Linked DNA regions of Lichenibacterium dinghuense. The protein of the gene in region 1 interacts with the protein of each later gene in a pairwise test. Links are inferred from orthologs where the notes say so. Each region holds a gene or a part of one and is shown on either strand. Other genes may lie near its edges. The genes, in order: L7N97_RS19340 and L7N97_RS13035.

Region 1 (14,959 bases):
GGCGGTCTTGAAGGATCAGTCCGAGAGTCCCGAAGCCGATCATGGTCTTCCCATCGTGGTCGCGCCGCACAGCTTCTTCCACGCCGGAAAGGGGCTCCTATGGGCAGGAACGGATGCGATCGAGCGCAGCCTGACTTTCAACACTGCGCCGATGCATCGCCGCTCCTTCACCCTCGCCCTTCCCTGGATCCTGCGTTCCCGGGGTGTCATGGACGTATCGCCGGAGGCCGTGCAGATTTTCCGAAGCTCGGGGCTGCACGCCTTCCTGATGCGGATCGCCGCGCCGCTTCGGAACCGTTGGCTGGAGGCTTCGGATCTCTCCCATCCCTTGATCCAGTCCCTGCCGCAGGCTGCACGTCGACTCGATTTCGACGCCCGAGCGTGGGACGAGCGTCCGATCGACGTCGCCTTCTTCGACGTCCTCACGACCCGGCGCGGCTCGATCCTTCGGCGGCAGGCACCGGCTTTGGCGGCTCGACCCTGTTTCCTCTACACGGCGCAAGGCGGGCGAGATCTTCTCGACGAGAGGGTCGAAAGGCGCAGCCATCACCGCCTCTCGGGGCATGTCAGCGCCCACGCCAAAGTCACATTGCACCTTTCGGAGGACGAGTTCCCGTACTTCGACTGGTACCGGTGCATGGCTCGCACCGTGGCGTCCGGCTCGATCGTCGTCAGCGACATCCGCCCCGCCCATCCCGACCCTGAGATCGCCGACCTCGTCTTCCACGACGATGAAAGGCACCTCGGGGAGATGATCCGGTGGCTGCTCGACGACGAGGACGGGCGTCGCTTTGCTTCGACGGCGCGCGAGACCGCCGCCCGAACCATCGTCCGGCCGGACACGGACCATTCCGAGTCGCTGCAGAGATATCTCCGCGCAGCCGTGCGCTCGACCTCAGCTTGAGCCATCCCATGCCCCTGCGACCTCCGCAGCACGACGCCCTGTTCTCGCACCAGCGCCGGTCGCTGCCGCATCCTCGAGCCGTGACGGTGGCCGTCAGCCTGTACCACTACGGAAGGTTCATCGAGGAGTGCCTCGACTCTGTCGCAGGGCAGACGCATGAACACCTGGAGGTGGTGGTGGTCGACGACCACTCGACGCGGGACGGCTCCGTCGAAGTCGCCCGTGCATGGGCCGAACGTCACGCGCGGCGTTTCGACCGACTCGAACTCTTGAGGCACAGGCACAACCGCGGCCTCGCGGCCGCACGCAATACGGCCTTCTCCGCGGCTCGGACCAGCCACGTCTTCGTCCTCGATGCGGATAACCTGATCTACCCTCGCGCCATCGAGGTCCTCCATCGAGCCGCGGCCGAGGGAGATCGCGATGCGGCCTACACCCAGATCGAGCTGTTCGGCGATCAGGTCGGCATCGGTCAGGCGGACGTCTGGAGCCGTCGCCGATTTCAGCGCGGCAACTACGTCGACGCCATGGCGCTGATCAGGGTGAGGTCCTGGGAGCAGGTCGGCGGCTACACCCACATCGAGGGAGGGTGGGAAGACTTCGATCTATGGTGTAAGTTCCTGGAATGCGGGATGACGGGCCTGTACGTCCCGGAGATCTTGTGCCGGTATCGCGTGCACGGCACGTCGATGCTGCGCACGGACACACGAGACGCCACCGAGGCACTCAAAGTCCAGTTGACCTATCGTCATCCATGGCTGAACCTCGACTAGCAGATCGTGCGAAGGTCGCGCGATCGGATCGGCGGCGCCCGTTCGTGGGACGCTCCGAGGCGACCACGCAGATCCCTGACTGCGAGGCCATGAAGGCGTGTGCTGCCGTCGGGCAGCCCCGGTCCCGCGTCCTACGGGCGGGTCACGGGAAATAGATCGCGGGATGCGCGCACCCATTCGGAGGCGCTTGAGCGCGGCGCGACCTCGTCCGTGTCGTCGAGCAACTGCGGGCTGAACATCGGGTCGTCGGTCAGAACATCGACCCATTTCCGCATATAGCGCGCCACTTGGCTCCCCGGAGCGACCTCGCTTCGGCGCGAAGCCTTCTCGTGATGCGTCATCTCGGCGAACGGCGTGTAGACGATGCGGTATCCCAGCATCCGCATCCTGAAGCAAAGGTCGACGTCGTTGAAATCCAGGCTGAACCCTTCGTCGAATCCGTTCACGGCGTCCATCGGCCCGCGCCGCGTGGCGAAGACGGCGCCCGTCACGGCCGAGCAGTCCCGATGCGTCTCGGCCCATCCATCGTAGCTGGGCTCTTCCGCCCGCTTCATGTACCAGGGATGGGCGCACACGCCGAAGATGCCGCCGAACATGCCGGCATGTTGGATCCTGCCGTCCGGGAAGAGGAGTCTAGCCCCGACGCCGCCCACGTCGGGATCCATCGAGAACGTCAGGAGGGATTCGATCCAATCCGGTGTTCCGACGCTGATGTCGTCGTTCATCAGCACCATGGAATCCGTCTCGGCGAGCCGCCAGAGGCGGTTCATCTTCACGGCGTAGTTGAATTTCTCGCCAGGAGCCAGCTTCGTGACGATCCGCTTCACAGCGAAGGGGTCGTCGCGTCCACGATAGATCGTGTCGTCCTCGCGGTCGTCGCCGATCAGCACCGTGACCCGATCCAGCGGGTAGGTGCTGCGCTTCAGGCTGTCGAGGAAGTTGGCGATGAAGGGACGCCCCGCACGCCCGACGTCGTCGATGGGTGCGCTTTGCCGCGTGGGGATCACCAGGGTCACCGGTGGGTAGTCGGCGAAGGCGCGCTGGAGCCTGCTGGTGTCCCCGAAGCGGCCCTCCCCCAGACGGAACGGCTGTCCCGCTTGGGCCAACCAACGCGCGGCCGCGGCCGCGCGTGCCCTCCGCGGCGCCTTCGGGCGCGGGGCGGGAGATGCCAGCAGTGTGTGGGGAACTCGGTCGATGACGACGCCGGCCATCAGAGCGTCCAGGCAGAAGCGGTACCAGCCCGCCTCTCCCATGTCGCCATCGAACGTCAATTCGACCTTCTGCAGGATGTCCGCCCTGATCAGGAGCGGGAACGCCATGTAATCGTCCGCCAACAGCAGCGCTGGATTGAACGACGTCTTGCAGTGTACGCTCTCGACGGTGCCGTCCGGCGCCACGACGGCATCGTCGGCGTAGAAGATTCCCACGTCAGGCCGCTCGGCCATGAAGGGCCGCGCGAGCGCCACCGCATCGGGATGGATCGCGCTCGTCTCCGGAGCGACGAAGAAGAAGTGCGCGCGCGACCCCGCGGGCTGTGCCAAGCGGTCCGGCTCGACCGGGCGATGGTCCCGTCCCAGGGACAACGGAACGACGTCAGTCGGCCAGTCCGCAGACCAGGACATGTGAAGCATGGATGGGGGCATACCGAAAACGTCGTTCATCGCGGCTTCAAAGCTGATAGGGGCGGCGTGGACGTGCAAGCCGCCGTCGATGCCCCGCCCTCATCGGCTTCGGTCGGAAGTCGAGAGGCGTCCGAAGGAGGCCGCCATGGCGGCGGCGACCGCTTCGATAGACAGGTCTTTGCGGATCCGCGCTCGTGCGGCGGCGGCGATCTCGGCCTGGCTCCCGTCCACGACCGCGCGGGCCGCGTCCTGCAGGGAAGCCGCGAGCGCCTCCTCGTCAACCTCGCCCCAGACTGCGCCGCGCAGGTAGGGGCCGTGGCTCACCTTCAACGCGACTTCCTCGGCCTTGACGGGGAAACCGCAGCTCGGGTCGAGGAAATCGCGGCTGCCGCCGTAGTCGGTGGCGACTACGACCTTCCCCAATTCCATGGCTTCGGCGATGGTCAAGCCGAAGCCCTCGGACGCATGCGACGAGGCGTAGATCGGGCAGAGCGCGAAGAGCGCCGCCAGATCCGTGCGGCTCATGGCCCGATCGACCACGACGACATCCCCGTCGGTCCCGACGAGATCGAGCAGCGACTGGCCTTCGACGGGCAGGTCGAAGACGTGCTTGGTCTTGAGGACGAGTTGCCAGCCGGCCCGGCCCAGACCGGCGGCGCGGAATGCCCTCACGAGGGCTTGCGGGTTCTTGCGCGCGAGGAAGCTCGACCCGTCGAAGGCGTACAGGATATGACGCTTACCTGAGTCGATTCCGAAGGAGCGGCAGACGTCCACCGCGGAGGCTTGGTCGTCGATCCGACCGGGCTCGTTCTCGACGACGTGGGGCACGACATCGACGGGTATGCCCGTCACGGACCGGAAGATCTCGGCGCAGAACGCCGTCGGAACCCAGATGGCGTCGAGACCGTCGATGGTCGAAAGCCAATCGTCAGGGATCACCGAGGTTTCCCAGACGAGCAGGCCGACCTTCAGCTTGGCCGCTTCGATGTCGCGCCTCTGGTGCTGCGTGAGGAGCGCCTCCCAACTGTCGCCGTTGAGGTGGACCACGGCCATGTCCGCGGGTCCCGAGAAGTCGCGGACCTGCCAGCTCGGGGCGGTCTTGGCATGGATGTGGAAAGGGCGTTCGAGCGGGTGGATGTTGAGGTGCCAGCCGGTCCGATGCAGGGCCTTGACGTAACCGCGGCTGGCCATGCCGAGCCCGTTCGCCACGTTCAACGGACCGAAGAACGCCACGCGCGGGACGGGGCCCGGCTTCGCGGTGCGGTCGAGATCGACCCAGGCGACGGGACCCGGGTGGCGTTGCGTGACTTCGAGCAGGCCCAGGTCGAAGCCGCGCGCCGCCAAGGCGGCGCGCACCTCATCCTCGCCGAAGGATCGATGCTCGCCGACCACCAGCGAGGCTTTGACGAAAGGCAGGCCCTCGTCGAGCACCTCCTGCCAATCGAAGATCATGCGGTTGATCCTGGCGCGGGACGCGTCCTGCCTCGGCTCCGGGAACAGCACCTCCAGGCGGAGGCCGGCGGCCTTCATCCGACTCGAAAAAGTCAGCTCGTAGCTGGCGATCACCTCGTCTTTGGTGTCGAGGTTGACGATGTCCGCGAGGTATCGGCTGAACCCGTAGGAGGACAGGCATCCACGTTTCAGAGCGAGGAAGAAGCTCTGCAGGTGCGTTGAATAGTAGGTGTTCTCGGTCAAGCCGACGAGGTCGGCCGGCGAGGCCGCGGTTCGCGAGAAGATCGTGGAGAGCTGGCCGATGTCGACAGGACCGAGCAGGCTGTCGTTCGTCAGCACCAGCAGATCGCTGTCGAGGAGCGTGTCGTCCTGCCCGATGACATGCGCCCAGGCGGCGAAGTCGAAGCCGGTGTTGTCCCGCACATAGACCGCGCGGCAGGCGTCCGAGATGGACTGCGGGATCGCCGTGCGCCGTCGGTCCGCCGCCACGATCAGGACCACTTCGGCGCCCGCCCGGCGATAGCCGTCGACCATCGTCTGCAGATGACCCTTCAAGGCTCCACGCGCCGAATGGGTGACGAGCAGGACCGTGATCCCAGCGCTCCGGCCATCGTCCTTCAGCGCGACCAGCCTCGCATCCGAGACGCGGCGGCCCAGATGGCCGCCACGGTTCAGAACACGCGGGGCGCGGCCCTCGTCCATGCCGGCGCGCAGGTAGTGCGTCAGGGGGTTGATACCGCTGCGTGCTACGTCCTGGTTCCGCCTGAGATACCATCCCGCATCGAAGCGAGGCGACGGACTGGTCGAACGACCCCCATCGGCGATGAAATGCGCGAGCGGGTTCGATCCATCGCCGCGGTGGGCGAGGTACTCAGCCTTGTACCAAGCGGTGTCGAAGAAGATATTTGGATTGAGGTTCAGCGCCGCCCCCCGCTTGAGGTAATGTGCGAGCGGGTTGATGTTGTCTCGTTCGGTCTCCGGCACCTGATTGCAGTAGTAGTTGATGTCGAACAGAGCGTTCGGCACGCGACCTTCTTTGTAGCCGATCTCCATGTAATGAGAGAAAGGATCTACGGCCGCGGCTGCGACATCCGGATAATTCTCTCCGTAAAATCCTGCGTCGAAGAGCCCGGACATCATAAGCTGGTATGTCAGGTTGTCAGGGTCGGGCAGACTCTGCGGGTTGCAGAACGCGCCGGCATCGCGCCCCTCCCTGAAATAATGAGCCAGCGGGTTTTCAGCCTGCGACGCTTCCGTCATCGCATGCTGTCTGTACCACTGCGACTGGAAAACCTGCGACGTGTCGTTGTCGGGATGGCGGAGGTAGTGAGCGAGAGGATTGATGACGTAGGCAGACTGCCGCATGTAGCGCGCTACATACCAATCCGTGTCGAACAAAGGATTCGGGTCGCGTCCTTCCGCAGCGCCGCGCGAAAGATAATGGACGAGCGGGTTCTCTGCGATCTCCCGGACGTCGGGGTTCATTTCGAGGTAGAAATCGCTGTGGAAGAGCGGGTGGGGGTGCCGTCCTTCATTGCCGCCGAAATCGAGAAAATGCGCGACGAGGTCCAACCCCGATCCGGCGAGATCAGGGTAGCGCTCCAGATACCATGCAGCGTCGAACAGAGGCGAAACGGCGAGCAGGGCCAGGATTGCAGCGCGCGAGGGGGGGCCGGAGACAACCTCCTGGAGAGGCAGCAGGGGATCCGACGTACTCATTATGCGCCCTGCACTCCGCTTTTCGCAACCCGAAGCTTCATTTTTCTGGCTGGCCTCGCGCGAGCGCGCCGTAGAAGCGCAACGGCGAGGTCAATCCGACGTCCCGATGCTCAACGCGGCGTCTCCCCGGACGCAGCCAGGGCCCGAGCCTCTAACATGCGGGTTTCAGATGCGGCAACTCATCATCCCGGCGACCCGCCTCGATGAGACCCGGCAGGTCGCTGAACAACGCTTCGGGGCCGGCCAATTCGTGACCACCCGGCATCGATCCGAGCTTCTGCCGCTCGGGCCGGGTCACGGGCGTCCTCCGGGCTCCAAGCCGGGAAGGTCGAGCAGACGGTCCTCGATGGGCACGCGCAGAAGGGCCGCTGCCAGAGCGAGTGCCTGCTCGCCCCTGGCCGGCGAGGGTCCAGGGCGCCGCGTCGAGCGCAGGGCCTCCCCCTTCGCAGAACCGCGGGATCGTCCTCCGGGCGACGTCGTCGCCCATTGACGCCGAGGCCCATCCGCCGTCTCCTGCCGCCATCGGTCATCGGCGGAGGCGGCGATGGAGCGGCGGACGGTCCTGAACGGGGTGGCGGCGCTGCTCGGGGGCGCGGTCCTCGGGCCCGCGCGGGCCTCGGCGGCGGGGACCGACCCCGCGACGGTCGACCTCATGCTGGTGCTGGCCGCCGACGTGTCGCACTCGATCACCGACGAGAAATACGAGCTGCAGCGCAAGGGCTACGCCGCCGCCATGTCGGACCCCGACGTGCTGCGCGCCATCGCGGCCGGCACGCACGGGCGCATCGCGGTCAGCTTCGTGGAATGGGCCGGCAGCCAGTCGCAGAAGCTGGTGATCCCATGGACGGGGATCGGCGGCCCCGAGGAGGCGCGGGGCTTCGGCCTCACGGTCGGGGCGGCGCCGCGCTCCTTCTCGGACCGGACCGCGATCGGCTCGGCCATCGACTTCTCCGCGGCCCTGTTCGCGGAGGCGCCGTTTCAGGCCGAGCGGCGCGTCATCGACGTGTCGGGCGACGGCGACAGCAACGGCGGCAGCGACATCGAGGGCGCGCGCGACGCCGCGCTGGCCCACGGCGTCACGGCCATCAACGGCATCGTGATCCTGAGCGACATGTCCGGCCCGGCCTACCTCGTCGCCCACACCCACCCGCCAGGCGGGTTGCAGGAGTATTACCGCAGGCGCGTCACCGGCGGGCTCGCCAGCTTCGTGGCCGTGGCGGAGGACTTCGACAGCTTCGGCCGCGCGCTGGTGCGCAAGCTGGTGCAGGAGATCTCATGAGCCCGGCGCCCCCGCCGGGATCAGCCCCCGCCCGGCGTCCCGGAGCGCCGTGGACGAGGCCGACGAGCGCGGGCCGTGCAGGTAGACGAAGGCGGGGTGGCGCCGGGTCGGCAGCAGCTTCGCCTCCGACTCGCGCAGGCGCCCCGGCGCCAGCACGGCGGCGGCGCGGCCGTTGAGCGAGCGGAAGGTCGAGCCCGGCCGGTCCACCACCGCCACCGGCACCAGGGACACGAGCTCGCGCCAGCGCCGCCAGCGCGGCAGCTGCAGGAGGTTGTCGGCCCCCATGATCCACACGAAGTGCACGCCGGGGCAGCGCCGCCGGAGGTGCCGGATCGTGTCCACGGTGTAGCGCATGCCGATGCCGGCCTCGACGCCCGTGGCAACGATGCGCGGGTGATCGGCGAGGCGCCGCGCCGCCGCGATGCGGGTGTCGAGGTCGGCGAGGCCGTCGTGGCGCTTCAGCGGGTTGCCGGGCGTGACGATCCACCAGACGCGGTCGAGCCCGAGCCGCCGCATCGCGGTCAGCGACGCCAGCCGGTGGCCCTCGTGGGGCGGGTTGAAGCTGCCGCCGAACAGGCCGATCCGCAGCCCCGGCGCCCAGGCGGGCAGAGCCCGCCCACCCGGCGAACGCGCGGGCAGGGCCTGGCCGCCCGGCGACCGCGGCCCCGCGGGCGGAGTCACGGCCGCGTCTGCCCGTCCCCGCGCACCCGGTACTTGAAGGAGCAGAGCTGTTCGAGGCCCACCGGCCCGCGCGCGTGCATGCGGCCGGTGGCGATGCCGATCTCGCCGCCGAAGCCGAACTCGCCGCCGTCGGCGAACTGGGTCGAGGCGTTGTGCATCACGATGGCGGAGTCGACCTCCGCCATGAAGGTCGCAGCCGCCTGCAGGTCCTCGGTGACGATGCAGTCGGTGTGGTGCGAGCCGTAGGTTTCGATGTGGTCCACCGCGGCGTCGAGGCTCGGGACGGCGCGGGCCGAGATCACGGCGTCGAGGTATTCGGTGCGCCAGTCCTCCTCGGTGGCGGCGGTCACGCGCGGGTCGGCGCGCCGCGCCGCCTCGTCGCCCCGCACCGCGCAGCCGCGGTCGAGCAGGGCCTTGAGCAGCCGCGGCATCAGCTCCGCCGCGCGCGCCTCGTGCACCAGCAGCGTTTCGGCGGCGCCGCAGACGCCGGTGCGGCGGAGCTTGGAGTTGACGAGCAGCGCTTCGGCCTTGTCGGCGTCGGCCGCGGCGTCGACGTAGACGTGCACCAAGCCTTCGAGGTGGGCGAAGACCGGCACCCGCGCCTCGGCCTGGACGCGCGCCACGAGCGCCTTGCCGCCGCGCGGCACCAGAACGTCGAGGTTCCCGTCGAGGCCGGCCAGCATGGCCCCCACGGCGTCGCGGTCCGTCGTCGGCACGAGCGAGATGGCGGCCGCCGGCAGGCCCGCGGCCTCCAGGCCCTCGACCAGGCATGCGTGGAGCGCCCGCGTCGAGTGGAAGGATTCCGAGCCGCCGCGCAGCACGGACGCGTTGCCGGACTTCAAGCACAGCGCGCCCGCGTCGGCGGTGACGTTGGGGCGGCTCTCGTAGATCACGCCGACCACGCCGAGCGGCGTCGACACGCGCTCGATGGTGAGGCCGTTCGGCCTGTCGAAGCTCGCCAGCACGCGGCCCACGGGGCAGGGCAGCTCGGCGATGTCCTCCAGGCTGCGCGCCACCGCCTTCACGCGGCCGTGGTCGAGCGCAAGGCGATCGCGCGACGCGGGGGAAAGGTCGCGGGCCGCGGCGAGGTCGCGCGCGTTGGCGTCGAGGATGGCGGCCTCGGAGCGGCGCACCGCGTCGGCAGCGGCCACGAGGGCGCGGTCCACCGTGCCGGCGGCGGCGTTGGCCAGCGCCCGCTGGGCGAGGCGCGCCGCGCGGCCGATGCCGCGCATGAGGGCCGGCACCTCCTCGGGCACGCCGTCGATCACCTGCGACCCCATGACTACACCTCCCGCGCCGTCGTCAATGGCCGACGCCGATGCTGTTGTCCATCGGACCCGCTTCGAGGTGGCTCCTGCAAAGGACGCCGTCGAGCGTGGACGGTGCCCGTGCGAGCTCGCCGCGTGCGAGCCGACTCGCGTTAGCGGGATCGGAACACTCCATAGTGTCGCGCCGGTCACTGCCTTGCTCCGCGAGTTTGGGCAGTCGGGATGGCCCACCTTTCGAGTGAAAGCTACGAAAAACTAGCCAAAGCTAGCTGTTTTTCCTATGCACGGCTATATATCGCTAGACGCGCTGTTGCCGAGAGGGAGATCCGTGGACCCCTACAACAACCCTTTCGCCCCTGGAGCGGGCAGTCGCCCACCGGAACTCGCGGGTCGAGACGCCATCATCGAGGCGGGCAGGATCGCCTGCGGAAGAGCCTTGCAGGGCAGGAGCGCTCGTCCGATGATGCTGCTGGGACTGCGCGGCACTGGGAAGACGGTGCTACTCAACGAGATCGGTCGCAATGCCGAGCAAGCGGGCCTGCTTGTCTCCAAAGTCGAGTCGCCGGAAGGAGAGAGTCTCGCGCGACTCCTTTACCCTGAGATGCGGAAGGTTCTGAGGTCGCTTTCCGGCGTCGAAGCGGCCAAGGTATCTACCCACGGGGTGGTGTGAGGCGACCGGTGCCGGGTGGGGCGGGTCGAAGTGCAACGAGGGCTTGCGCGGCGTGATGAAGGCTGATTCCCTGATGGCATGAGCCGCGGTGATCTCGAGCGCCTGAGCAAGGAGGAACTGATCGAACTGGTGCTGAAGCTGCAGCGCCCGGCCAAGACGTCGCGCACCTCGTCCAAGCCGCCCTCCACCGACCGCAAGGAGCGGCGCGAACAGTCCCGCCCCGGTGGTGCGAAGCCCGGCCACGAGGGCCATAACCGCCTCGTCGCCGAAGATCCCGACACGGTCGTCGATCACCGTCCGACCGAGTGCCCCGACTGCGGGCTGGCGCTGTCGGCCGAGCTGCCGGTCGAGACGGTCAGCGTGCACGAGCACATCGAACTGCCGGAGGTGAAGCCCGTCGTCGAGCAGCACCGGCGGCTCGCCGTGGTGTGCCCGGGATGCCGGGCCCGCGTGGCGGCGCCGAGACCGGCGGAGGCTGCGGCTTCGCCGTTCGGGCTGCGCCTGCACGCCACGGCCGTGTACCTGAAGACCTTCCAGGCCCTGTCCTACGAGCGGCTGCAAAAGGCCCTGTTCGACCTGTTCGGCCTGCGCATCAGCCAGGGCGGGCTCACCAACATGCTGCGCCGGGCCGAGACGCGCTTCGCGGCCGGGCGCGACGCGGCCCTGTCGGTGTTGCGACGCGCCACCGTTGTGGCGTCCGACGAGACGGGCGTGCGCATCGAGGGCACGAACTCGTACCATTGGGTCTTCCGCTGCGAGGAAGCGGTGGTGCACCACGCCGCCCCGACGCGGGGCGCCTGCGTGGTGCACGAGATCATGGACGGGCACCGGCCCGCCGTGTGGCTGTCGGATCGCTACTCCGCCCAACAGGGCCATGCCGACCGGCAACAGACCTGCCTGGCCCACCTCGCCCGCGACGTCGCCTATGCGCTCGAAGCCGGGAACGACATCCTCGCCCTGCGGCTCAAGCTGTGGCTCGACAAAGCCTTCGCGCTGGCGCGCACCGTCACCACAGCGGCGCCCTCGACGGTGGCCACCAAGCGCCGCAAGTTGGAGCGCTCCCTCGACGACATCCTCGCCGCCCCGGCCACCTGCGACCTGGCGCGCGACATCCAGAACCGCATGCGTCGCGCCCGCGACCAGCTCCTGACCTTCGCGGCCTTCCCCGGACGGGTCGAGGCCACGAACAACGCCTGCGAGCGCGACCTCCGCCCAGCGGTGATCCAGCGCAAGAACACCAACGGCTACCGCGCCATGTGGTCCGCCAAGGGCGAGGCCGCCGTGCGAACCGTGGTGGCCACCGCGCGCCTGACCTCCGGCGCCGGCACGTTCAGCACCGTGCTGGGCACCATCGGCGCCTGACGGCGCTCAGCCAAGCTGCGCACCCCGTGGGTAGTTACCGGCCAAGCAACTGGCGACGCGCGGAATCAAAGGGCTGCGAAGCTTCGCGTCGGCCTTCAAGATCGAGATGGCCGGGGTGGAAATGAGCGTCGAGCCTGACCCCGGATTGGCCGATACGGGCGATCTTCAGTATGATCTGCCGGACATTTTCACCTTGATCGGCAAGGCCGCCATGGCTGCGAAACGCGGCTGGATTCTTTCAATCGACGAGGTGCAGTACCTGTCCGAATCCGACCTTTCAGCGTTGATCGTTTCTCTGCATCGGATGTCGCAGGATGGGCTGCCTGTCCTCCTCGTCGGCGCAGGTCTTCCGCAGATTGCGCGTTTGGCCGGAGAGGCGAAGTCTTATGCGGAACGGCTGTTTCACTATCCAGCCGTCGGAGCCCTCGACGCCGTGTCCGCGCGACGAGCGGTCCAGAGGCCGATTCTCGACGAAGGTGCCTCGATCAGTTCCGAGGCGCTGGACCTCATCGTCGAACGCACGAGAGGGTATCCCTTTTTCCTCCAAGAGTGGGCTTCTGAAACATGGAACGATGCGGAAGGGCCTGAAATCTCTCTCCGGGACGCAGATAGATCCTACTCCAAGACGCTGTCATCGCTCGATCGAGGCTTCTTCAAGGTCCGGATTGATCGCCTGACAAAGGGAGAAGTGCAGTTTGTCAAGGCCATGGCACACCTCGGAGAAGGTCCTTATGCAATGGCTGATATCGCAAGAACAATGAGCCGCACTCCGTCATCATTGGGTCCATCTCGAGCGAACGTCATATCGAAAGGCATGATATACAGCACTGATCACGGGTATCTGGATTTCACGGTGCCGCTTTTTTCCGAGTTCATGCGACGCCAGGGGTGAGAGAGCGAAGAACACGGTCGGTCGACGCCCGTGAACACGTCTCGGTGATGGGGCATTTGTGATTCAACGGCAAACATGCTTCGGCGGAGAGGCGGCATATGCGATCATGGGATGCGAGCCGCCCTTCACGGTCAGGCAAGCAATCGCATGCTGGCGTAGGCCTGGCGAGGCTGATCGACGGCGCGCTCGCGACTGGCACCGCGGCGGCGGCGTCCTGAGCGCTCCGCCGTGCCGCACCGCGCGACCCGGCACGCCGCCGTGCTGCCCGGCGTCGAGGCCGTGTCGCTGCTGTCCGACCGCTCGTTTCCCCGCCATGCCCACGACGACTTCGGCTTCGGGCTGATCGACCGCGGGGCGCACCGGTCCTGGAGCGGGCGCGGCCCGGTCGAGGCCGCGGCGGGCGACGTCATCACGGTCAACCCCGGCGAGATGCACGATGGGCGGCCGATCGGTGGCGCCCGCGGCTGGCGGATGGTCTATCTCGCCCCGGCGACGGTCGCGGACTGGCTCGGCGCGGACCTGCCCGGCGGCACCGAGTTCGCGCGGCCCGCCCTGCGGGATCCGGAGCAGGCGGCGCTCTTCGCCTCCGCCTTCGCGCGGCTGGCCGCGCCGGCGCCGGACCGCCTCGCCGCCGAGACGGCGTTGCTGCTCTGCCTCGCGCGCCTATTCGCCCGGCACGGCAGCCGGCCGCCGCGGCGCCGGGTCGTCGCCCCGGCCGTGGCCCTGGCGCGCGAGCGCATCGATCAGGCACCCCACCTCCCCGTCACCCTGGCGGAACTGGCGGCCCTCGCCGGCGTCGGCCGCTTCCAACTCCTGCGCGGCTTCGCCCGCGACGTCGGCGCGACGCCTCACGCCTATCTGCTCCAGGCGCGGGTGCGCGCCGCGCGCCGCCGCATCGCGGCCGGGCTGCCGCTCGCCGAGGCCGCTCTGGCCGTGGGGTTCGCCGACCAGAGCCACATGACGCGCGCCTTCCTGCGCCAGTTCGGCGTCACGCCTGGGCGCTGGCGGACAGCGGCTCGCTGAATAGGCTGCAATCCGCTTCAAGACCCGTCCGCCGGCGCGGCGCATCGTTCGGCCGTCACCGGAGGCGGCGATGCGGGATTACGTGCACGGCTACGAGGGACCGGAGGGCACGCGCCTCCTGGACCAGGCGCGGACCTTGGAGGACCTGCTCCACGGTGGCACGTCCTACCCGCCCGGAAGCGCCGTGCTGGAGGCGGGCTGCGGCGTCGGCGCACAGACGGTCGCCCTGGCGCGGCGCAGCCCCGGAGCCCGCTTCACCGCCGTCGAGATCGACGCCGGCTCGCTCGCGAGGGCCGAGGCGCGGGCGCGCGAGGCGGGCATCGAGAGCGTCGCCTTCCTGCATGCCGACGCGACGGCGCTGCCCGTCCCGGCGGCAAGCTTCGACGGCGCGTTCGTGTGCTTTCTGTTGGAACATCTGCGCGACCCGCTGGCCGCGCTGCGCGAGATCCGGCGGGTGCTGAAGCCCGGCGGCCTCCTCACCGCGATCGAGGGCGACCACGGCTCGACGCTGGTCCACCCGCCGAGCGAGGCCGCGGCGGAGGCCGTCGCCTGTCAGGTCGCGCTGCAGCGCGCCGCCGGCGGCGACGCGACGATCGGCCGGCGGCTCACGCCGCTGCTGCGCATGGCGGGCTATGCCGACGCCGCGACGGTGCCCCGAACGGTCCACGCCGACGCGGCGCGGCCGGATCTCGCCGAAGGATTCGTGCTCGGAACATTCACCGCCATGGTGGCGGGGGTGCGAGACGCCGCCGTCGCGGCGGGCCTCGCGAATCCGCCCCAGTTCGACCGCGGCCTCACAGACCTCGCCCGCGCGGCGGAGCCGGACGGGACCTTCACCTACACGTTCTTCAAGGCCACCGGCCGCGCGTGATCGCCGCCCGGCTTCACGCCCCCATCGCCACCAGGGCCCGCGCGGCGTCGGCCTCGGTGCGGTCGGACAGGGCGCGGCGCAGCTTCTCCATGGCGCGGTTCTCGATCTGGCGGACGCGCTCCTTGGAGATGCCGAGCCGCGAGCCGAGGGCTTCGAGCGTGGCGGCCTCCTCCTCGAGCCGGCGCTCGCGCACGATGCGCAGCTCGCGCTCGGAGAGCACGCCCAGCGCCTCGCGCAGCCACAGCACGCGCCGGTCGCCGTCGATCGCCTCGCCGACCGTCTCGTCCTGCAGCGGCTTGTCGTCGACCAGGAACTCGACGCGCTCGGTCTGGCCGGTGGAATCGGAATCCGTCACTGGCGCGTTCAGCGACACGTCCGGGCCCGACAGCCGCGTGTCCATCAGCTCGACGTCGGCGGGCGACACGCCGATCGCCAGCGCGATG
Region 2 (14,908 bases), 1.3 Mb from region 1 along the record:
CGGGCCAGATCCTCACCGCCATCGTGTTCATCCTGGTGCAGAACCCGTATCTCGGGCTGATCGCGCTCGTGCTGCTGGCCGTGCAGGGGATCGTGATCCCGAAGCTCCGGCGCCGCCAGCTCGTGCTCGGCCGCCAGCGCCAGCTCGAATCCCGCGCGCTGGCCGGCGCGGTCGGCGAGATCGTCGACGGCGTCGCCGCCATCCACACCAACGACGCGTCCGACTACGCCCGCGCCGACCTCGCGTCCCGCCTCGTCAAGATCTTCGGCATCCGCTTCGAGCTCTACCAGCGCAAGTTCTTCGTCAAGTTCCTGAACAACCTGCTCGCGCAGGTGACGCCCTTCCTGTTCTACATGGTGGGCGGCTTCTTCGCCATCATGGGCACGCTGAACATCGGCCAGCTCGTCGCCGTCATCTCGGCCTACAAGGACCTGCCGTCGCCGGTGAAGGACCTGATCGATTGGGACCAGCAGCGGCTCGACGTCGAGGTCAAGTACGAGCAGATCATCGAGCAGTTCTCCGTCGACACGGCCGTGGAGCTGCTGCCGCCGCCCGACCACGACGGGCCCGTGCCGCACATCGCGGGCGAGCTGGCGCTGTCCAACGTGTCCGTGATCGACGGCAACGGGGTGCGCCTGCTCGACAACCTGTCGTTCCGCATGGGGGTGGGCGACGCCGTGGCGCTCGAAGGCGGCTCGACCAGCGGCGCCGAGACGCTCGTGGGCGTGCTGGCGCGGCTCGACGCGGTGGAGGGAGGCCGCGTCACGCTGGGCGACGCCGACCTGAAGGACGTGCCCCTCGCCGTCACCGGGCGGCGCACCTCCTTCGCGGGGGTGGACACCTTCTTTCCGCAGGGCACCATCGAGGACGCGATGCTGTTCGGCATCCGCCACACGAGCCGCCCGCCGGACCCGCCCGGCCGCTACGACGTGATCAAGTCGCGCGGCAACAACCTCGACGTCCGCGCCGACTGGGTCGACTACGCGGCCGCGGACGCGTCCGGCCCCGACGACCTCGGCGAGCGCATGCACGACGCCATGGTGACGGTGGACCTCGAGCACGACGTGCTGGCCTTCGGGCTGAACCGCCGCATCCCCGACATCTGGGACGAGGCGGCGGAGCGCTTCGTGGAAGCCCGCACCATCCTCCGCGAGAAGCTGGACGGCGGGGGCATGACGGGGCTCGTCGAGCCCTTCGACCCCGAGCACTACAATTCGCAGTCCACGATCGCCGAGAACCTGATCTTCGGCACGCCGCTCGACGACACCTACAGCCTGCGCCAGCTCGGCTCGAACCGGACGGTGCGCAAGGTCCTGGCCGAGCACCGGCTCGACGCCGCGCTGTTCGGCATGGGCCGGGACATCGCCTCGACCATCCTGGAGGTCTTCGAGGGGCTCGACGCCGACAGCCCGCTGTTCGACCAGCTGAGCCTGATGACGCCGGAGCAGTTCCCCGACTATCAGGCGGCGCTGAAGCGCGTCGGCTCGCGCCCCTTCGCCGAGGCGGCCTCGGGCGACCAGGCCGTGTTCCTTGACCTCGCCTTCGGCTACATCGAGCCGCGCGACCGCCTGGGCCTGCTGACCCCCGAGCTGGAAAGCGGCCTCCTCGACGCCCGCCACGCCTTCCACGACGCCCTGGGCGAGGACCAGGCCGCCATCGCGTTCTACCACCCGGACCACTACAACGAGGCCGCCAGCATCAAGGACAACGTGCTGATGGGGCGCGTGGCCTACGGGATCGCCGAGGCGGAGTCGCGCGTCATGGCGGCGGTGCGCGCCACGGTCGACGAGCTCGGGCTCCGGCCGGTCGTGTTCCACACGGGGCTCGGCTTCAACGTCGGCTCGGGCGGCAAGCGGCTCAGCGGCGCGCAGCGCCAGAAGCTTGCCATGGCGCGCGCCCTGCTGCGCCGGCCGGACCTGCTGCTCGTGCATCGCGGGCTGATGCAGCTCGACCCCGGCAGCCAGGACGCCATCGTGGAGCGCATCGTGGCCGAAAGCCGCGGCGCCGGCGGCCGGCCCGGCTTCGGGGTGCTGTGGAACCTGGAGAGCGACGCGCTGGCGCGCCACTTCGACCGCGTCGTGAGGATGGAGAACGGCCGCGTGGTCGACGACTCCGCCGCGGGGGACGGCCGGCACCGGGAACACGAGCGAGAGCCGATGCGCGCGTCCGCGTGACGGGCGGCGTGATCGGGACGGGATGGGGGGAGGGGACCGTGAGCCTGCTGAAGGAAGACGTCGAGGTGCTGCGGGAGGTGCCGATCTTCGCCTCCGTGGACCCTTCCAAGCTGAAGCTGCTGGCCTTCGCGTCGCAGCGGCTGAAGTTCGACGGCGGGCAGGTGCTCTGCGTCGAGGGCGAGCTCGGCGACCGCGCCTTCGTGATCGTGAAGGGCTCCGCCGACGTCTTCGTCCGCGCCGGCGACACGGAGGTGAAGGTGGCGACCGTGGGGCGCAACGACTTCATCGGCGACATGGCGATCCTGTGCGACCGGCCCCGCTCCGCCACGGTCAAGGCCTCGAGTTCCTGCGAGACCCTCGTGATCGGCAAGACCCAGCTCATGGGCCTGCTGAAGAGCTTCCCGGACATGGGCATCGCCATGATGCGCGTGCTGGCCTTCCGCCTGGAGCGCACCAACAAGGCGCTGGCCCAGGCCGAGCTCGACAGGTTCCACGCGCATTGAGGGCGAAGGGCGGGCCCGCCGCCCCGGGTCCGCTCGGGCCGCGAAGCGGGTCGTCGACACCATCCTGTCGAGGGGACCGTCAAGCAGCCGTCCTCCGCACACGCGACAAGCTCCAGTTCGGCCAAGGCCTCGACGTGGGGGATTGCCCCTGTTTCGATACTGCTGGCGAATGGGCGAGCTCAAGAGGGGGCCGTCACGAGGCGATTGAATGGGGATTTCCGGGTCTGTGCGGGCTTGTGGTCTGCGATCCAATCAGTGATCCGGCCGAGGTTGATCGCAGCCGCCGTGAGAACCTGCTGAAGGTTGGTCTTGGCCGCGCCCATATAGCGGCTGCGCCGTAGGCCGTTGGCGCGTACGGCCTTCGACAGCGTGCCTTCGATGCCGGCTCGGCGCTTTCGTTCCGCGATGAAGGCCGGATCCTTGGCCGCGGTCCGGGCCGCGACGAGGGTTTCGTGCTCTTCCCGACGGCGCGGGGCGAGGACGCGCCGGTTCGAGCGCGTGCACCGAGCCTTGAGTGGGCAGGCCTTGCAGTGCGTCAGGGAGAACCGGATGCGGACGTCGTCATGGCCGCAGTTGGTGTCCGGGATCCAGCTTTCGCTCGTCTGGCCCGCCGGACAAGTGGCGATCTGCCGGTCCCAGTCGAGATCGAACTGCGCGATGGCGAAGGCCCCCTCGGTGCGCGCCTGCCATTGATTGTGAGCCGGGGTGGGCCGACGAGCGTGACGCCATGATCGCGGGCGCTGGCCACGAGGGCGTCGGCATCTATGTATCCGGCGTCCACGAGGTGGCGCTCCGGCTGGAGGCCTTTGTGCTTGAGCGCCGCGTGCACGTCGGCCAGGACGGCCCTGTCCACCACCGGCGCCGCCGTGGTTTCAACGTGGGTGATCAGGTTGGGTTGTCCGATCTCGCAAGTTTCCGTGAGGTGAACTTTGTAGCCGATCCACGACGTCTGGCACTTCTTGGCATAGTGGACGTCGAGATCATAGGGCGACGCCACCATCATGGCCGATGGCGGATAGCCTTCCACTTCGGTGCGCCAGCGCAGGGCTTGAGAATTGACGGGTTCGGATGGGCCGACATTGTCGTCCAGCCGACAGAGATTCTGCACCGAGACACGGCGCAGAGTCTCGACAGCTGGCACTTTGCGGAGCCACGCCGGAACCTCTGCACCGGTCACGGCGCTCAGCGCCGATGAGGAGTCAACTTTCAACGCCGATTGACATTCGATATTGAGGAAGCGGTGATCTTACGGACGTGAAGGTCTTGGATGACGGATGAGTGCACGCACTTTCGAGGCGAAGTTGCCGGAGCGGTCAAGCACACGTTCAGCGGCTATCAGATCGATGTGAAGCATGGATCGACCGCGCGACTGATCGTCAGCCTCGCCGGGATCGGCGTGCCGCAGGCCGATCGACCGGGACGGCCGTCGATGGCGCTCGAGTGGAACGGAACCTTCACACGGCTCGGATTGCACGATCACGTGATCTTCCTGCGTGACCTGAACCGCTCCTGGTTCAACGACGAGACCGGGTGGAGTGACGTCGTCGCCTTCATCGAAGGCTATTGCGCCGAACACGAGATCACCGAGCGCATCGGCCTCGGCCTCAGCATGGGCGGCTCGGGGCTTCTCGTCCTCGACCACGACCTGAAATTCGATCACGCCATCGTCATGGGCCCCCAAGTGCTTTTGGGGAACGAGGCCTGCTCCTTCGATCACCGGTTTGACGATCTCTGGGCCAAGGTCGAAACCTTCCGCTATCCCGACCTCAGCCTGACGATGAGAGCGGACGGACATGTCCACGTTCTCTGCCCCATCGACATCCCCGAGGACGTCCGTCATGTCCGCGCTTTGGTGGCTCGCAGGGCCGACCTCAGGGTCTCGTTCGTCCACGGCGATCACAATATCGGGGCCGAGATGGGGCGCCGCGCCGCGCTCGATCGCTTCGTCAAGGCGCTACTCGACCGGGACGACGATGTGTTGAGGAGAACCGGCGTGTTTGATGCCGATCGCCGCGTGTTCGAGCTCGTCGAGCGCGCGATGACCGAGGGTCTCTCGCCCCGGCTCGCTGTCGACACGGCCGCGGTCTATCAGACCAGTCCGAGCAACGTGCCGGAATTTCTGGCCTCGATGCTCATGGACGAGGGCACGCGGCCGGCGTCTCTCAACGCCGTCGCCGTCGCCGTGGACGGGGCCGATGCGCCGGTCGCCGTCGTCCATGCCGCGCAGATCATCCCGCCTGCCACATTTCCGCAGCTGGCGCGATATGGCTGGTTCGGCCTCGAAAGCGGAAGCTTCGTCTGGTCTGAGGGTATCTACCACATCCTGCGTCTGCACATCATGGACTTTGCCGATCGTCCCGAGACGCAGGTTGTTTTGACCGTATGTCCCCTGCTCGGCGAAGCCCACCGCCGGCAGCTCCTGTCTGTCGCGATCGACGGTGAGCACGTCGTCGACACAGCATTCTCCTACGAGGCGGGCGACGTCGGCCGGCCCGTCGAGGTCAGATTGCCGATCAAACGCGCGACACCGGAGATCTTGCTCACGACGCCGCTCTGCGTTAGCCCCTCCTCTATGGGCCTGAATGAGGACCGTCGCCTGCTAGCGTTACAATTGTTGGGTGTCAGGCTCCTGCCGTTCTAGTTATACTGCGTCATGAACGTATCAATGCGGTGAAGGCGGCCTTGCGGGAGGCGTGTCGCGCGGCTGAGATCTGACCTTATTGACGTCCATAAGGTCAGAGCCTCAGAGCCACCCCTTCCAAGGTGCCAGCTCTGCCTTTGCCATGACGCGGGCTGTGGCGACGTGAGCGCGGGCTGTTTTGCCGTCGACGTAGACCTTCGGCGCGTTGCGCTTGGGGGCCCGCTTGGCGGTGGCCACGCGCCTGGGGTCGATGCGTCGGCCTAGTTGCAGCAGGCGCTCGACGAGACCCGTCAGGCCGCCCTCGACCGGGCCGGGCCAGTATTCGGGCGGCACGGCGATCTGCAGGCCGTCGAAGCCGCTGCGGATGTGCACCGCGAGGTGGAACAGCGACACGGGCGGGGCTGGCGCATGCGCCCGCTCCACGCAGCGCGCCACAAGGGCGAGCACGTTGTGGGCCAAAAGCGCGGCCGCGAAGGCCAGGCAGGCCGCGCGCGGCTGGCCGAGGCTCGCGATCTCGCTGTGCAGCACGCGCTCCAGTCGCCCGAACAGCCCTTCGATGCTCCAGCGATGCTCACTCTGCGCGGATCATGCGGCCAGAACCATGCGGCGCTGGAGCAGATCGAGGCCCGCTCGCCCGCAGCTCTGGGGCTCGATGAGCTTGAGGCCGTCGATGTGGCCGCTGCTCCGGCTTCGGTCAGGGCGGCTCGGATCAGGGTGCCATCGCCGTCCGCCCGATCAGCGCAGCGTCCAGCCCTCCGTTTCGGGGACGAGGAGGGGGCGACCAGGGCGAAGGCGAAGGACGCCAGGGTGATCCCAAGCCCGGCCGGAGCCCGCCGGAGCCCGAGGCGAGCTGGCCGATGATGCTGGGGGCGAGGAAGCCGCCCACGCGCGCCCCGTCGTCGATCAGCCCCATGATGAAGCCGCGCGACCCTCTCCACCCACTGGTCCCCGGGCGCGTGGCGGGCGCGGGCCACCTCGGCCTTCCTGGTGGTCGGCATCCCGGTCGCCGACATGCTGGGCTCGCCCCTGTCCGGCTGGCTCCTGATCTTCGACGGGGCGCTGGGCCTCCATGGCTGGCCGTGGCTGTCCCTCATCGAGGGCCTGCCGGCCGTGCTGCTGGGCGTGGCGTGCCTGCTCATCCTGTCGGACGGGCCGAGGGATGCCGCCTGGCTGTCGGCGGGCGAGCGGGCCTGGCCGGCGGACCGGATCGCGGCCGAGCAGGAGCGATGGGCGGCGCGCCACGACGCCAAGCTGCGCTATGCCTTCTCGGGCCGGACGCTCGCCTTCGCGGCCGTGAATCGAATCTCTGTTCGATCGATTCGACTGCTCGAGCGCTGACGTATGACGCGAAATCCCCCGCTTCAGGCCGGCGAGTAGACCCTCAGGCTGTGGAAGCGCAGGCCGACGGGGTCGCCCACCCGCAGGCCGCCGGCGTCCGGCAGGTCGACCTCGACGCGGCGCGCCAGGCCCGCCACGCTCAGCTCCGCCCGCGCGCCCCGCGACGCCCAGAGCAGGGTCTCGACGCGGGCCGGCACGCCCTGGCCGGCCGGAACCAGCGCGGCGTCGCCGGGGCGCAGGAACTGGCGGGCCGCGCCGTCGGGCAGGCCGTCCGGCGCCGCGCCGATGTCGAAGCCGGCCAAGCGCACGCGGCCGCCCGCGACCGCGACGTCGAGGGCGGTCGGGTCGCCGACGAAGGAGGCCACGAAGGCGGTGCGCGGCGCGGCGTAGATGTCGGCGGGCCGGCCCACCTGCTCGATGCGGCCGGCGTTGAGGATGGCCACGCGGTCGGCCAGCTCCATCGCCTCGTCCTGGTCGTGCGTGACGAAGACCGTGGTCTGGCCCGTGCGCTCGTGGATCTCCCGCAGCCAGCGGCGCAGGTCCTTGCGCACGCGGGCGTCGAGCGCGCCGAAGGGCTCGTCCAGCAGGAGCACGCGGGGCTCGATGGCGAGCGCCCGCGCGAGCGCGACGCGCTGGCGCTGGCCGCCGCTGAGCTGCGCCGGGTAGCGCTTCTCCAGCCCCCCGAGCTGCACGAGGTCGATGAGCGACAGCACGCGCCGGCGGATGTCGTCGGAGGACGGCCGCCGGCGGCGCGGGCGCACGCGCAGCCCGTAGGCCACGTTGTCGAAGATCGTCATGTGGCGGAACAGGGCGTAGTGCTGGAACACGAAGCCGACGCCGCGCTCGCCCACGGCGAGGCCCGCCGTCGAGGCGCCGTCGAAGGCGACGCTGCCCTCCTCGTGGCTTTCGAGCCCCGCGATCACGCGCAGCAGCGTGGTCTTGCCCGACCCCGAGGGGCCGAGCAGGGCCAGCAGCTCGCCGCGGTCGACGTCGAGCGACACGCCGCGCAGGGCGGCGCCCCCGTCGTAGGCCTTGACGAGGTCGCGCACCGCGATGCTCACGCCCGCGCGGGCGGCGTCCGCCGCGCCCACCGGGTCAGTGCCGCCGGGCGCCGGCGAGGGCGTCGGCGTGGCGCCCTTCGAGGAGAACCTTGAGGGCCAGGGTGACGAGGGCCAGGAGAGCGAGGAGCGAAGCGACCGCGAAGGCGGCGGCGAGGTCGTATTCATTGTACAGGATCTCGACGTGGAGCGGCAGCGTGTTGGTGAGCCCGCGGATGTGCCCCGACACGACCGACACCGCGCCGAACTCGCCCATGGCGCGGGCGTTGCAGAGCAGCACGCCGTAGAGCAGGCCCCAGCGGATGTTGGGCAGCGTGACGGTCATGAAGCAGCGCAGGCCGGAGGCGCCCAGCGTCAGCGCGGCCTCCTCGTCGGCGCGGCCCTGCTCCTCCATGAGGGGGATCAGCTCCCGCGCCACGAAGGGAAAGGTCACGAACACCGTGGCGAGCACGATGCCCGGCACGGCGAAGACGATCTGCACCCCGTGCGCGTCGAGCCAGGGGCCGAGCAGGCCCTGCGCGCCGAACACCAGCACGTAGATCAGCCCCGACACCACGGGCGACACCGAGAAGGGGATGTCGATCAGGGTCAGCAGCAGGCTCTTGCCCGGGAAGGCGAACTTCGCGATGCACCAGGAGGCCGCGACCCCGAAGGCGGCGTTGAGCGGCACCGCGATGGCGGCCACCGTCAGTGTGAGCCGCAGGGCCGCCAGCGCGTCGGGCTCGGAAAGGGCGGCGAGGTAGCCGTCGACCCCCTTGCCGAGGGCCTCGACGAAGACGGCGACGAGCGGCACGGCGACGAACAGCAGGAGGAACCCCGCCCCGACCGCGATGAGGAGGACGCGCACGGCCGGGCTCTCGCCCAGGGCGTCGCGCCGGGGACCCGCGTCAGCCATGTCCGTACCTCCGGCGCCCGAGGGCCTGGACGAGGTTGATGGCGAGCAGCACGGTGAAGCTCACGAGCAGCATGGCCACCGCCACGCCGGTCGCGCCCGCGTAGTCGTATTCTTCGAGGCGCTGCACGATGATCAGGGGCAGGATCTCCGACACGTAGGGGGCGTTGCCGGCGATGAAGATCACCGAGCCGTATTCGCCCACGGCCCTGGCGAAGGTGAGCGCGAAGCCGGTGAGGATCGCGGGCGTGAGGGTGGGGAGCACCACCGCGAACAGGGTCCGGGCCCGCGACGCGCCGAGCGTCGCCGAGGCTTCCTCCACCTCGCGGTCGAGGTCGACGACCAGCGGCTGCACGGAGCGCACCACGAAGGGCAGGCCGACGAAGATCAGCGCCACCAGGATGCCGAGCGGCGTGTAGGCGACCTTGATGCCGAGCCGCAGCAGGGGCGCGCCGAGCCACCCGTTCGGCCCGTAGAGCGACGCGAGCGCGATGCCGGCGACCGCGGTGGGGAGCGCGAAGGGCAGGTCCACGGCGGCGTCGAGCAGGCGGCGGCCGGGAAAGCGGTAGCGCGTCAGCACCCAGGCGAGCAGCACGCCGAACAGAGTGTCGATGCAGGCGGCCGCGAAGGCCGTGCCGAACGACACCCGGAAGGCCGACAGGATGCGGGGATCGGTGACGATGCGCGCCGCCCCAGCCGGGCCGATGCCGGTCGCGCGCCACGCCAGCACGGCGAGCGGGAACAGCACGATCAGGCCGAGGTAGAGCAGCGTGAAGCCCATCGCCGGGCCGAAGCCCGGCAGGGCGCTGGCGCGCCGGAACCGGCGGCGGGCCGGCGCCTCGACGGTCAGGACCGACATGCCGGCCCCCTTCCCGGACGCGCCGTGAAACGACCGTGATGCCCCCCTCCGCTCATCCCCGCGCAGGCGGGGATGGCCGGCTGTCGGAGACGGGCGACATTCGAGGGCTTCACTGGTGGTTCGCCGCCTGGATCTGGTCGAACATGCCGCCGTCGGCGAAATAGGTCGCCTGCGCCTTGGTCCAACCCCCGAAGTCCTTGTCGACCGTCAGGAGGTCGAGCTTCGGGAAGCGGGCGAGGTCGGCCGGGTCGGCGGCTTCGGGGTGGATCGGCCGGTAGAAGTCGTGGGCGATGATCTTCTGCCCGGCCGGGGTGTACAGGAACTGAAGGTAGGCCTCCGCCTCCTTGCGGGTGCCCTTCTGGTCGACGTTGGCGTCCACCACGGCCACGGGCGGCTCGCACAGCACGGACAGCGACGGCACCACGATGTCGAACTTGTCGCGGCCGAACTCTTCCGAGGCCAGGAAGGCCTCGCTTTCCCACGCGATCAGCACGTCGCCGAGGCCGCGCTGGGCGAAGGACACGGTGGCGCCGCGCGCGCCCGCGTCGAGCACGGGGGCGTTCTTGTAGATGGCGGCCACGAAGTCCTGCGCCTTCTTCGGGTCGTCGCCGTTCGCCTTGCGGCCGTAGCCGAGCGCGGCGAGGAAGTTCCAGCGGGCGCCGCCGGACGTCTTCGGGTTCGGGGTGACGACCGAGATGCCGGGCTTGGCGAGGTCGTCCCAGTCCTTGATGTTCTTCGGGTTGCCCTTGCGCACCAGGAACACGACCGTCGACGTGTAGGGGGAGGAGCGGTCGGGCAGGCGGCTCTGCCAGTCCGCCGCGATGCGCCCGGTCTTCGACGCGATGGCGTCGATGTCGGCGGCGAGCGCCAGCGTCACGACGTCGGCCTTGAGGCCGTCGATCACCGAGCGCGCCTGGGCGCCCGAGCCGCCGTGCGAGGCCTGGATCGTCACGGTCTCGCCGGTCTTGGCCTTCCAGTCGTCGGCGAAGACCCTGTTGATGTCCTTGTAGAGTTCCCGCGTCGGGTCGTAGCTGACGTTGAGGAGGCTCGCCGCGCCGGCCGCCCCGGCGAGGCCGAGCAGGAGGGCGACGCCGGCCGCGCCGGACAGGATGAGCGATCGCGCTGACATGGGGGTTCTCGGGCCGTGAGGGAGGGACGTCGACCGTCCCACGGTGGAAGGGGTCAGTCGGACAGCCGCTGCGCTTCGGCGCCGTTTCGCGACGCCGAGGCCTGGGTGACGCGGCTGCCGGGCGGCACGCTGGCGTTCAGGCAGACGTTGCCGCCGATGATGGAGCCGCGGCCGACCGTGATGCGGCCGAGCAGCGTGGCGTTGGCGTAGACCACGACGTCGTCCTCGAGGATCGGGTGGCGCTGGACGCCGCGGAGCGACGTGCCCGCCGGGGCGTGCCGGCCCCCGAGCGTCACGCCCTGGTGCAGGCGGACGCGGTCGCCCACGATCGCGGTCTCGCCGATCACCACGCCGGTGCCGTGGTCGATGAAGAAGCTGTCGCCGACCGTGGCGCCGGGGTGGATCTCGATGCCGGTCAGCGAGCGGGCGACGTCCGAGATGAGCCGCGCCGGGAAGCCGGCGCCGAGCCCGTGCAGCACGTGCGCCAGGCGGTGGTGCAGCAGCGCCGCCATGCCCGGATAGCCGAGCAGGATCTCGGGGGCGCTCGACGCGGCGGGGTCGGCGTCGAGCGCGGCGCGGAGGTCGCCGACGAGCCGCGCGCGGACCTCGGGCAGCGCCGCCGCGAAGGAGCGGGTGATGTCGAGCGCCCTGCCGTCCGCCCCGCCCGCCGGCGCCAGGTCCTCGTCCGCGAAGGCGAGGCCGAGGCGCACCTGGTCCTCGAGCAGCCCCAGCGCCGTCGACAGCGTGCCGCACACGAAGCCGTCGAAGGCGGCGGCGCCGCTCTGGGACTGGCCGTAGTGGCTCGGGAACAGGGCCGCGGACAGGTCCGCCACGATGCCCGCGAGGGCGTCGCGCGACGGCATCGGGCGGATGCGGCCGCCATGGCGGATGTTGTGGGTGTGGTCCCGCGACAGGCGCAGCGCCGTCGCGACCCCGTCGATGTCGTAGCGCGACATCGGCGCGGGCGACGACAGGCCGAAGCCGGCCCTTCGCTGGAGTTTGCTGTCGAGCATCGCGGATGGGGCCTCTGGGCGGAACCGGTCGATCGGCGCCAAGCTACCCTGAAAATCTACAATGTCTATAGATAAATTGAAACTTGCGTCGGCGGCTCGCCGGCCGGCCGTCCGGCGTTCCGAGCGGGGTCGGCCCTGCCGGGCGGCGACCCGATCCCGGTCGCGCCCGTCAGTGCAGGACCAGTTGGCGATGCGACGGCGTCGGGGCGTCGCCGGCCCGCGCCGCGGCTTCCGCGCGCAGCCAGCGCATCGCGGCGTCGAGCAGGCCGGGGCCGTGCCGCCCCTGGAGGGCGCGGGCGTCGGCCAGGATCTCGGACACGGACCGCCCGTCCGCCCGCTGCATGCGATGATCCATCCGAGACCCCCTCCGGCCGCCGCCGTCGCGACACGAGACAAGCCTGCCGCAGCGCGGCATCGAGGGTCGGGTGCCCCGTGGAGGCGCATGGCTGCGCATTGGCCACCGCCGATCTCGCGGGCGGGTCGAGCGCCCGTTCAGCGCAGGGGTGCGAGCGTCGTCCCCTCGTGCCGCTCGGCCGCGAAAGCGTCGAGGGCTTCGCGGGCGCCGCTCAGCACGATGAGCACGTCGTGGCCGGGCAGGCCGCGGTCGGTCACGCCCCCCGGCCCGACAGACAGGCCGGCTTCGAGGGCCGCGCCGCGCACCGCGGTCTCGAAGGCGTGGGCTTCCTCGCCCGTGGGGAACAGGTTGGAAAACCGTCGCTCGACCGTCATGCCGTCCATCTCCGATCCGGGTATGCGTGGGAACGCGGGTGCTCGCGTCGCGAGTTCCGCTCCGCCGCCGGGCCGGGCGGAAAGCGGCGCGTCCACCATCATGTGTGAGAGATCGGGGGCCGGCGCGGGGCTACCGCTCCGGTCCATGACCCGCGATGCGCCCCGGAACGCCGTCCCGGCCGCCGGCCGCGCCGGCGTCGTCCCGGCGGGAGGCGCCGCGTGAACCTGATGGTCGCCTATGTCGGGGCTTTCCTGGGCAGTCTCGCCCTGCTCGGCCTGCTGGGCTGGATCCTGCTCTGGCCGTCGCGGCGCTGAACGGACCGTTGTGGCGCCGCCGCTCGGCGTTTAAGGATCGGGCCATGGCCAAGGACAGCCGCGGGGGACCCGCCACGCCGCCCCCGGACGGGACGTTGCAGCCGGGGCGCCGGTCGCAACGGCTGCGGCTGCGCGCCGCCTGGATGTACCACGTCGAGGAGATGACCCAGACCGCCATCGCGGAAGCGCTCGGCATCGGGCGCGTCACCGTGGTGCGCCTGCTGTCGGACGCGCAGGCGCTCGGCGAGGTCCGCGTCTCGCTCAGCCGCGACATCGCCGAACTCACCGCGCTGGAGCGCGGGCTGGAGCGGCGGTTCGGCATCGGCGAGGTCGTGGTGGCGCCCCTGTCGGGCCCCGACGCCGACCCCACCCTGCCGATCGGGGCCGCCGCGGGGCGCACCCTGTCCGACCTGCTCAGGCCCGGCATGCGGGTCGGCGTCGGCTGGGGCAAGACGATGATCGCCGCCCTCGGCGCCATCGACGAGCGCGTGGTGCCGGGCCTCAGCGTCGTGTCGATGCTCGGCGGCATCGCCAAGGTGCTGCAGTACAACCCGGCCGACTTCGCCTGGCAGCTGTCCCGCCTGCTCGGCGCCGACTGCTTCCTGATCCCGGCCCCGGCCGTGGTGGACAGCCCCGACACCAAGCGGGCGCTGGTCGAGCGCTGCGGCCTCGGCGAGATCTTCGACCTCGGCCGGGAGCTCGACGCCGTGGTGATGAGCGTCGGCAGCATGGGGCCGGACAACATCTCCTACCGCTTCGGCTATTTCTCCGAGGAGGAGCGGCGCTCGCTGCTCGACGCCGGGGCGGTCGGCGACCTCCTGTACCAGTTCTTCGACGTCGACGGCGCCCTGCTCGACCATCCGATCAACGCCCGCGTGATGGCGGTGCCGGTCGACAGCATCCGGTCCGCGCCGGCGCGCGTCATCGCGTCCGGCGGCCCCGGCAAGGTCCGGGCCCTGCTGGGCGCGATCCGGCTCGCGCGGCCGACCGTGCTGATCACCGACGAGGTTACCGCGACGGCGCTGCTGGAGCTGGCCGGCCCCGCACCCGACACCGCAACCTGAGGGAAACGTCGGGGGTGGCCTTTTCAGGATCACCCGAGGCGCGGCGGGCCGTTGCGCCGAACCGCGGGTTGGGCCAGTCTCGGCAGCCAAAGCTCGGCCGCTCCGCCGATGGGATCAGGACCCTTGCCAACGCCCACCGACGACCCGGCCGGTGACCGCGAACGGAAACGCCTGGAGGCGCTCCGCGCCTACGCGATTCTGGACACGGACCGCGAGCCCGAGTTCGACGACATCGTCGCTGTGGCGGCGCGGGCCTGCGACACGCCCATCGCCCACATCAACTTCCTCGACCGCCACCGCCAATGGTTCAAGGCCGAGATCGGGATCGGCCGCCGCGAACTGCCCGCGACGGCCCCGCTCTGCGCCGCGACGCTGGACGCGGACGAGATCTTCGTGGTCCCCGACACGGCGGCCCTGCCCGGAGGCGCCCTGCGCGATTTCGCCGGGCCGGCGCCGCGCTTCTACGCCGGCGTGCCGCTGAAAACCCCGGACGGCGTCGCCATCGGCACGCTCTGCGTCCTCGACCACCGCCCCCGGACGCTCGACGAGCAGCAGCTCTTCATCCTGAAGGCGCTCGGACGGTCCGTGATGGCGCAGCTCGACCTGCGCCGGGCCGTGGCGGAGCGCGACCGGGCGTTCGCGCGCGAGCGCCGCGCCGAGGCGGAGCGCCGCGCCGCCGCGCGGAGCCTGCGCGACAGCCGCGAGCGGTCCGACGCCGCCCTGGCGAGCGGGCTCGTCGGCTTCGTCGACTGGGACGCGGGCACCGGCCTCGTGCGCGGCGACGCGCGCTTCGCGGGCTTCCTCGGCCTGCCGCCCGAGGCCGCGGCGGCGGGCCTCGACCCCGGCGCGCTCCTGGCCCGGGTCCGCGCCGAGGACCGGGACCGGGTGGGGCGGGAGGTCGGGGCGGCCTTCGCCGAGGGGCGGGACTTCGTGACCGAGTTCCGCGTGGCGCCGGAGGGGGGCACCGCGCCGCGGTCCGCGCTGTGGCTGCTGCTCGGCGGCCGCTGCTACCGGGCTGAGGACGGCGCGCCGCGGCGCCTGGCCGGCATCGCCATCGACGTCACGGCGTCGCGCTCGGCCGAAGCCGAGCGGGACGCGGAGCGGCTGCGCTTCAAGGCCGTGCTCGACGCGGCGCCCGTCGGCATCCTGTTCGCCGAGGCGCCCTCGGGCCGCGTCGTCGGGCAGAACCCGCG

The links.
Region 2: the proteins of L7N97_RS19340 (region 1) and L7N97_RS13035 interact in binary tests that used the Escherichia coli proteins (3 or more experiments, as listed by UniProt). The link is inferred for Lichenibacterium dinghuense from one-to-one orthologs.

What each region holds. Positions count from the first base shown.
Region 1 is NZ_JAJLMN010000001.1:4,056,876-4,071,834, forward strand. The notes cover bases 7,569-10,484. They hold L7N97_RS19340 (glutamate-5-semialdehyde dehydrogenase), read right to left. Parts: upstream 9,711-10,484; coding sequence 8,427-9,710; downstream 7,569-8,426. Other genes in these bases: L7N97_RS19330 (DUF1194 domain-containing protein), read left to right, coding at 7,569-7,749; L7N97_RS19335 (nicotinate-nucleotide adenylyltransferase), read right to left, coding at 7,744-8,430; L7N97_RS19345 (ATP-binding protein), read left to right, coding at 10,027-10,368; tnpC (IS66 family transposase), read left to right, coding at 10,447-10,484. In the rest of the region: L7N97_RS19305 (hypothetical protein), read left to right, coding at 1-904; L7N97_RS19310 (glycosyltransferase family 2 protein), read left to right, coding at 913-1,677; L7N97_RS19315 (glycosyltransferase), read right to left, coding at 1,809-3,338; L7N97_RS19320 (rhamnan synthesis F family protein), read right to left, coding at 3,399-6,470; L7N97_RS19325 (hypothetical protein), read right to left, coding at 6,622-6,768; more of L7N97_RS19330, read left to right, coding at 7,015-7,568; more of tnpC, read left to right, coding at 10,485-11,730; L7N97_RS19355 (ATP-binding protein), read left to right, coding at 11,837-12,622; L7N97_RS19360 (AraC family transcriptional regulator), read left to right, coding at 12,851-13,645; L7N97_RS19365 (methyltransferase domain-containing protein), read left to right, coding at 13,716-14,516; L7N97_RS19370 (RNA polymerase factor sigma-32), read right to left, coding at 14,530-14,959. UniProt on the Escherichia coli protein: Catalyzes the NADPH-dependent reduction of L-glutamate 5-phosphate into L-glutamate 5-semialdehyde and phosphate. The product spontaneously undergoes cyclization to form 1-pyrroline-5-carboxylate.
Region 2 is NZ_JAJLMN010000001.1:2,709,611-2,724,518, forward strand. The notes cover bases 5,699-8,563. They hold L7N97_RS13035 (sulfate/molybdate ABC transporter ATP-binding protein), read right to left. Parts: upstream 7,718-8,563; coding sequence 6,680-7,717; downstream 5,699-6,679. Other genes in these bases: L7N97_RS13025 (hypothetical protein), read right to left, coding at 5,699-5,846; L7N97_RS13030 (hypothetical protein), read left to right, coding at 6,306-6,656; cysW (sulfate ABC transporter permease subunit CysW), read right to left, coding at 7,752-8,563. Outside these bases: L7N97_RS13000 (ABC transporter transmembrane domain-containing protein), read left to right, coding at 1-2,174; L7N97_RS13005 (cyclic nucleotide-binding domain-containing protein), read left to right, coding at 2,213-2,677; L7N97_RS13010 (transposase), read right to left, coding at 2,857-3,303; L7N97_RS13015 (hypothetical protein), read right to left, coding at 3,213-3,887; L7N97_RS13020 (hypothetical protein), read left to right, coding at 3,945-5,318; more of L7N97_RS13025, read right to left, coding at 5,421-5,698; more of cysW, read right to left, coding at 8,564-8,609; sulfate ABC transporter permease subunit CysT, read right to left, coding at 8,602-9,465; L7N97_RS13050 (sulfate ABC transporter substrate-binding protein), read right to left, coding at 9,575-10,594; serine O-acetyltransferase EpsC, read right to left, coding at 10,648-11,607; L7N97_RS13060 (hypothetical protein), read right to left, coding at 11,777-11,962; L7N97_RS13065 (hypothetical protein), read right to left, coding at 12,100-12,336; L7N97_RS13070 (sugar-binding transcriptional regulator), read left to right, coding at 12,696-13,715; L7N97_RS13075 (PAS domain S-box protein), read left to right, coding at 13,839-14,908. UniProt on the Escherichia coli protein: Part of the ABC transporter complex CysAWTP involved in sulfate/thiosulfate import. Responsible for energy coupling to the transport system.